2 regions of the 'Nostoc azollae' 0708 genome follow, and region 1 is predicted to be linked to the other one. Evidence: riboswitches for the same ligand, from Rfam matches in the RefSeq annotation. Region 1 holds a riboswitch; the other holds the start of a gene.
What was found. A riboswitch is a leader RNA that binds a small molecule or an ion and turns the genes downstream of it on or off. The one in region 1 is predicted to bind cyclic di-AMP.
Positions count from the first base shown of each region.

Region 1 (4,220 bases):
ATATCGGACTTAGAAATTACTGGTCCGTTAAATAAAGCATAAACAGTACTGTATAAAGTAAGAGGTAAACTAATAGAAAGTCAGGAGTTAATCACCCAACATCATAACTCTTGTGGTCGATTTATTTTAGCAACAAATATTTTAGAGACAAGGGAATTAGAAACCATAGAAATATTGAGAATATATAGAGAACAGCAATCAACAGAAAGAGGATTTAGATTTATCAAAGACCCGTTATTTTTCACCGATAGTCTTTTTGTGAAGAATCCAGAAAGAGTAGAGACAATGATGATGTTAATGGCATTGTGTCTTTTGGTTTATAATCTGGGACAAAAACAATTAAGAATCTCGTTAAAGATGCAAAAAGCTACAGTTAAAAACCAACTGAATAAACCTACAGAATCCCCTACTGTACGTTGAATATTTCAGCGACAGTGGGTTGGGCTGGTTCCCCGACTTGTTAGGGGAGCTCCTCGGAAAGAGGCAGCAACTGGCGTATGTTTTCAAGGGAATCATTTTCTGATTACACAAGGAGTTCATAGGATTCTGAACTTAACAGAGGAACCTTGTCGAATTTTCTAATTCCTACCTACAGCTTGTCAAAAGTATTATTTATTTTCTTAGTTTTCAAATCTCTAGTTCACTATTGCATAGTCTTGTATTTTCATAAGTGATTGAGAAATTCAAATTAAAGATTGTTGTCTAACTACCTTTTTTTACACAATAAGAAAGCTGGAACTTTGACGTGCATAATTTATTTATATTTTCATGGCTACTGGATTTTTAAAAACTATAGTTCTGAAGTGCCTGTAAATGTAGTTTATTTATGCTACTTATTCAAGTGCGGAATGTGGCTTAGAAAGCAATACGGAGCACTTTGCGAATCTGAAACTTGTCAGTTGGTTTGGAGAATGGTCAAAGGGTAAAGGTTTTTTATTCTCTTTCCCCCCTAACCGACAAGTATTATTATTTGTGTATTGGGATTAAAAATCTATGTCTGCAATTATTTCGTGATTAATCAAGACAACTGGGTATACCCAACACAGCACAAGGAAAATCACTACCTAAACTATCAATCAAAGGATGATGGCTAGATTGACAACCTAACACCAGAACATCAGCAGCTTCTAATTCCACGACTTTTTTCAACTCAGTACCTAAGTTGCCAAACCGCAGATGAGATTTAAAATAACTCTGCCATTCTTGGGCTAAGTTTTTGGCTTGCCAAAGAATTTTATCTGCTTGATCTGGTATTGAAGTGGTCATTAACTGGGGTTTTGATTGAGTTAATACCAGTGTTCTTGATTGGGGTACATCACAAGTTGGATACTCTACGGCAAGCTGCTTTTGGGGCATACTTAAGTTATGATCAGAATAACTGCTTGGTTGTTCTTCTAATACATATACAGCCTTGACATTAACTTGAATATTCGTAGCTAAATTGGTTTGATGAGCAATACAAAAAGCAATATCTAAGGCTGTATGACTATTAGGTGAAGCATTATAGCCAACAACTAAATTGATGGACTTTGCTTGCAAATCTTTTTCACTAACGCATTTTTGAGGATCAGGTATTAGTATCATTTGCTCCATTAGGTCATAGCGACCAATGGCACTTTGTAATCTTGCTAAGAATGGCTTAATTCTCACAGCTTTAACTTCTCTCCCTTGAAACGAATCATCAATGAGAAGCAGGGATGACAATTTGAGATTATTGACTTTAGATTTTATTAGATTTATCGGAAATCCAAAATCATCCGTCTAAAATCTAAAATTGATTAAGGAAACCCCAACAACAACTGGTATTACAGCCAAGGTTTTGGAGGTTCCTTCCATTGCCGACGGAGTTAGCTGACGGGCTAAGACTGGAAGGTGTCTCTCAATTAAGATTAGCCCCAAACATTGGTTCCTCCGCTTCAAATTCAGCTTTCATGAATTTGAATTAGGCTACCCACTATAGGAATCCGACTTGATTACTGATAGCGCAGCGTGGCGTAAGCCATATTTACTTGTGTAGGTAGGCAAAAGGTAAAAGGCAAGAGGCAAAAGGGTTTTAGAGGATTCACTTGTACTGAATTTTGTATGGCTACGCCACGTAAGCTATCAAGACTCAAATAGGACTCCTATAGATAATAATACTATTCCATTAGCTTGAGGTAAAGTCAAGTTTAAAAATCTTCAGGTTCTGGTTGTAGAATGCAGCTTAATAGTTGCTTTTTCCAGTTTTTGTCATAAATTTCAGCATTCAAACTTTTTTACCTGGTGAAAATGCACAATGCTGACTGATTTGTAGGTTACATTGAACGCTAGGATTGTACCTGTGAAAGTGTAGGGGATATAAAGGATAATTATAATCAGGACGAACAGAATAATAGCATATCCCTATGTTGTATATCCGCAAATTTTGTAAATCCTCAATTCCGATGAGTTTATCATTAACTATCATTTGTTGATAATGATGATTCTAAAAACCTAAAAACAATTTTTAGATACATTGTCTACACGCTCAATTTGTTAGTAAATAACCATAATTCAAGAATTCCAATTTCTTTAAAATGACTACCACATTATTTCATCTGATACACTCTAAATCATGGTTGTGAGTGTGCCGTTAATTGTCTTAAAACAATCCTTGGTTTTTTAACTTTGCTATTGCATCTTCAGCAGCAGCTTTTTCCGCTTCCTTCTTGTTTTTTCCTTTCGCTTCTCCGTATTCTTTACCATCTACTAATACTCTAGCTATAAATTCTGGTGCGTGAGATGGTCCCCCTATTTGTTCTGTTACATATTTTGGAGGATTTGCACCAATTTCTTTTTGTACCCATTCTTGAAAACGATTTTTTGAATCTACATTTGAGCGAGGTTCTATAATATCTTCTGATACGGAATCAAATAGTGGTTCTATAATGGTGCGAATTGGTTCAACTTCACAGTTGTTATCTAAATAATAAGCACCAATCACTGCTTCAAAGGTACTACTGAGTAAGTTAGGGTTTTGAAAACCTCCATCTCTAATAGCGCCTTTCCCTAATCGCATTCTAAAGTCTAAACCTACTTCAATTGCAAATTTTGCTAGTTGTTTTTCTTCTACTAAGGCCGAACGACGACGAGTTAATTCGTCTTCTCCTTTTTGGGGATAACGACGATAGAGATATTGTCCACTGATGAAGTTTAGAATAGCATCACCGAGAAATTCTAAGCGTTCGTTGTGTTCTCCTTCTCCTGGGTTTTCGTTGACATAGGAACGATGGGTGAGTGCTTGACACAGGAGTTTCTCTCTATTGAAGGTGAGAAGTTTGTGCATTTTGGTATTTTATCTTTTGTATTAATGGCAATAGTTCATTTTCTCTAAATATGAAAAAACTGCAAAATGCGTTTATCATAAGCCATTTAATTCAATCAAATGGTTTTATTAAAACAAATTCAGGCAGGTAGTTTGTCTAATGGTAAAAAAAAAATCCTGATTTTGTCTGATAATTTTACCTTCTTTGACAACCATATCAACAAATTGTCCAAAACTTTTAAATTCTCTGCCATTATCTGTTGGCAAAATCTGGATACAACATGATGGAACTGAAATTGGTATAGCAGATGAATTAGTTAAATTAGAAGTACCAAGAGAATAATTGTTTTAGCTTTCCATGAACCTTTGGTGAGACAATATACAGGTTTTGCAGTTGGTTAATTCTAGATATTATTTTCCCATATTCCTGACTGCTTCAAAAAGTTGGGGATCTAATCTGTTAGATTACAGGAGAAACCCTACTTGAATCAAGCTATAAATCAGGAAAGTATGTAAAGATATAATCTGATTCGGTAACACAATTCGTTTGATTGCATATCCGAAATCAACAGGGTAACTTTGATAAAGTTCACTGTAGCATTCTCAGTACTTATCTAATAAGTTAAAGATCCAATGATCAAAGATTACTGCTTTTACACAAAGGTGGTATTTTTATTTATTGATCATATTTAATACAAGAGTGTGCGACTTCTATAACTAACAAGATATCTGAGCCTTAAGGGTGAGATGACCAATAATCATCATCTCGAGTTTTAACTATGGAAAAATCTGGTTCTGATTAGCTTTTTGGTGGTATGGTAATGGGAGATTGAGATTGTAAAGTTACTGTATTCCCTATGAGTTGTGCAAGTTCCTTTAATAATTTTCTTAAACAAGTTTCATGCGCTCTACCTTTTGCTACCATTTCTATCAGTTC
Region 1 is NC_014248.1:4,673,026-4,677,245, reverse strand. Features, by position in the region: partial or broken gene AAZO_RS44210 (IS1634 family transposase) at 1-582, shown strand, start outside; gene AAZO_RS21815 (universal stress protein) at 1,015-1,704, opposite strand; cyclic di-AMP (ydaO/yuaA leader) riboswitch at 1,822-1,938, opposite strand; gene rnc (ribonuclease III) at 2,621-3,304, opposite strand; partial or broken gene AAZO_RS31850 (element excision factor XisI family protein) at 3,531-3,685, shown strand; gene AAZO_RS44205 (Uma2 family endonuclease) at 4,083-4,220, opposite strand, start outside.

Region 2 (4,220 bases), 2.1 Mb from region 1:
CTCTCAAGAGAACCATAAAGATTTTCAATTATCGCACGAATTATACCAGTATCAGATGCACATTCCTCACTAAGGAATCTAACAAATATTCTGATTCCCTATATACAAGTATTAGCTAATTTCTGAGGAATGCATTCTGGAAATATTCGAGATAAAATTTCCTTGAGTGCATACAAAAAAATTCGATCACGCACAGTTGGAATAGCTAAGACTCTTGCTTCTTTACCTCTTCCTTTAGATTGGAGTAGTTCTAGATAGGGCGAGAATATATATTCTCCTTTTAAACACTTTTTATTAATTACTTTTAACTGAAACTTGGCTTGTTTGCTAAATTGTAATCCACTCAGTAGGTCAGTGCCTTTATTTAGACTAGATTTACACTTATCATTATAGATATTTATGAGTGATTTACTCGTAAAGTATAATTTGAGTAACTGAATAGGGTGTGTAGGACAAATTGCTCATCATATAAACGTAAGTATAGCTTTGAAACGATGCTAATTATACTTTTAACATATGGGCTAATACAAGTGCCATCATCCCATCCCAAAAACCCACCCCCCAATTACCCAACTAGAGTAAAATTAACATCCAACCCCAAATTGCATCTATAGCCCATGTATTGCGACTACCTGGTACAAATCCTCACTGCCCGCGTCTATGATGTAGCCCAGGAAACACCACTGGAATATGCCCCCAACCTCTCGAACCGCATCAATAACAAACTGCTGCTGAAGCGGGAAGATATGCAGTCTGTCTTCTCCTTCAAGCTGCGGGGTGCATATAACAAAATGGTCAACTTACCACCAGATTTACTGAAACAAGGTGTGATTGCTGCTTCTGCTGGAAATCATGCCCAAGGTGTGGCCTTGGCTGCCGGTCGTTTGGGAACAAAAGCAATCATCGTTATGCCGATGATTACGCCCCAGGTAAAAATCAATGCAGTCAAAACACGGGGAGGAGAAGTTGTACTACATGGCTATAACTATGATGATGCTTACGCCCACGCCCGGCAATTGGAAGCAGAAAAAGGGTTAACCTTTATACATCCCTTTGATGATCCTGACGTTATTGCTGGCCAGGGAACAATCGGCATGGAAATACTGCGACAATATCAGCAACCTATCCATGCAATATTTGTGGCTATTGGAGGTGGAGGTTTAATTTCCGGGATTGCGGCTTATGTGAAACGGTTGCGTCCCGAAATCAAAATTATCGGTGTCGAACCTGTCGATGCTGATGCTATGTCTCAATCTATTCAAGCGGGTCATCGGGTGCGGTTGTCTCAGGTGGGTTTATTTGCTGATGGGGTAGCGGTGCGGGAAGTGGGGGAAGAAACCTTCCGGTTGTGTCAGCAATATGTGGATGAAATTATTTTGGTGGATACGGATGCTACCTGTGCAGCGATAAAAGATGTGTTTGAAGATACCCGTTCTATTTTAGAACCTGCTGGAGCATTAGCGATCGCAGCTGCTAAAGCCTACGCGGAACGAGAACAAATCCAAGAACAAACCCTGATCGGCGTGGCTTGCGGTGCTAACATGAACTTTGAGCGCTTGCGTTTCGTGGCAGAACGGGCAGAATTTGGGGAACGTCGAGAAGCCATTTTTGCTGTGAATATTCCCGAAAAACTAGGCAGTTTGCGCCAGTTTTGTGAATGTTTAGGCGAGCGTAATTTAACAGAATTTAACTATCGCATTGCTGACAATAAAGAAGCCCATATATTTGTCGGAGTGCAAATTGAAAACCGCGCCGACGCAGCTAAAATAGTTGATAAATTTGAAGCTAGTGGTTTAAAAACAATTGATTTAACCGATGATGAATTAACAAAATTGCACCTGCGGCACATGGTCGGTGGACATTCTACCCTTGCTCAAAATGAATTATTATATCGGTTTGAATTTGTTGAACGTCCTGGTGCATTAATGAAATTTGTCGGTTCTATGTCTCCCGACTGGAATATTAGCTTATTTCACTATCGCAACAACGGCGCAGACTATGGGCGGATTGTAGTCGGAATGCAAGTACCACCCCATGAAATGGAAGAATGGCAAATATTTCTTGATTCCTTGGGTTATCACTATTGGGATGAAAGCCAAAATACCGCCTATAAGTTGTTTTTAGGTTAATAGGATGTATAATCAATGACATATTTTTTTTCCATACACCCCTTAACCCCTTGGAAATGACCTGTTATATTGTCAAGGATAATTAATCAGTCTGCCTAATGCCAATCCCTAAACTATATATTAGGGTAACTGGAAGCGGAGGAACCATATTTGGGGCTAATCTTTATAGATTTCGGAATTTGAAATCCAAAATCCAGACAAGAAGAACATCTCTCAGTTCTAGCCCGTCAGCTAACTTCGTCGGCATTGAGAGGAGACTGAACGAGCAACATTATTACAAGTAATGTCCTGTTCTCGTTAGTATCCTTGGCTGGTAACTTTGCGCTTCGTTTTACCTGCCCTCGACCTTTGAGGAAATAATAATTATAAGTTCAATTCTAGCGTCTGCGGCAGGATTAGTTGCCTTGAGGAGAAACTCAACTATGTTCCAGACTACACAAAATCGGGTTGCGCTTATTTCCGTTGATGGTGATCCATCTGCAAAAATTGGTCAAGAGGAAGCTGGGGGTCAGAATGTTTATGTGCATCAAGTAGGTATGGCTTTGGCTGAACAGGGTTGGCAAATGGATATGTTCACTCGTCGCAGTTGTCCGAGACAGACAACAATAGTACCCCATCATCCCAACTGTCGCACCATTCGGTTAAACACTGGGCCTGCAGAGTTTATTGGGCGAGATCATTTGTTTGACTATCTACCAGAATTTCTAGCGGAATTTCAAAAATTCCAACAGCAGCAAGGATTATATTATCCCATAGTGCATACCAACTACTGGTTATCTGCTTGGGTGGGTATGGAACTGAAAAAACGTCAACCACTGATTCAAGTGCATACTTACCACTCTCTAGGGGCAGTTAAATACAGAAGTGTGGGTCATATTCCCGTGATTGCTATCCAAAGGTTAGCAGTGGAACAAGCTTGTTTGGAAACAGTAGACTGTGTGGTTGCTACCAGTCCCCAGGAACAGAAGCATCTGCGAATACTAGTTTCTTACAACGGACGGACAGAAATGATTCCCTGTGGTACTGATCTTCAGAAATTTGGTGGACTTCCCAGGTTAGAGGCTAGGGAAAAGCTAGGAATTACCCCTGATGCCAAAATGGTTTTTTATGTTGGGCGTTTTGATCAGCGTAAAGGAATTGACACTCTGGTAAAAGCCGTTGCCCAGTCCACGTTTAGAGATGAGGGAAAGGTGAAACTGGTAATTGGTGGTGGTAGTTGTCCTGGTTACATTGATGGAATGGAACGCGATCGTATTACCACCATTGTTGCAGAACTAGGACTGGAAGATATAACCATCTTTCCCGGTCGCCTAGATCATAGCGTCCTCCCTTACTATTACAGTGCTGCTGATGTCTGCGTTGTTCCTAGTCACTACGAACCCTTTGGTTTAGTGGCTATTGAAGCAATGGCTAGTCAGACTCCCGTTGTTGCTAGTGATGTCCGTGGGTTGCAATTTACAATTGTACCAGAGGTTACAGGTTTACTCGCCCCTCCCAAAAACGACGTAGCTTTTGCAGCAGCTATTGACCGCATACTTGCTAATCCATCTTGGCGTGACGAGTTAGGTGTAGCTGGACGCGAACGGGTAGAAATTGCTTTTAGCTGGAATAGTGTGGGTTCTCGACTATCTCAGCTTTATCTGCGGCTGATGATGCAAGCAGCAGAACAATATCAAAACCAAACTCAGATTCTTGCGGCTTAAGAAGATTTAATCCCCTCACCCCCTATTTACAGCTACCGTGTACACACAAGTCCTATCTATCTTCGTTTGAGCCTATTTCGCCCCCTAAATCCCCCAATTATGGGGGACTTTGAAAATTCTTTTCCTCTCCTCCCAGAATTGGGGGTTAGGGGGCGGTTCAGTGAGGGCTTGGCTCAAATTAAAGACTTAATCATAGGACTACGCAAGTGTCACAATCAACTCTCTTCTAGGGTGCGTCAGACCTAATAAATTGCTTAATATCAACAGATGCTTAATATCAACAGAAGATTTTCGGCATCTGACGCACTGTAATGATATGCCAGTTGCGTAAGTCCGGAATCACTCTAACAAGTTAGCACTTCATAAACTGAGAATTTATAGATAAGTA
Region 2 is NC_014248.1:1,386,415-1,390,634, reverse strand. Features, by position in the region: gene ilvA (threonine ammonia-lyase, biosynthetic) at 618-2,129, shown strand; cyclic di-AMP (ydaO/yuaA leader) riboswitch at 2,212-2,390, shown strand; gene AAZO_RS06310 (glycosyltransferase) at 2,552-3,832, shown strand.
Region 2: another riboswitch for cyclic di-AMP. It lies ahead of AAZO_RS06310 (glycosyltransferase); the one in region 1 lies ahead of AAZO_RS21815 (universal stress protein).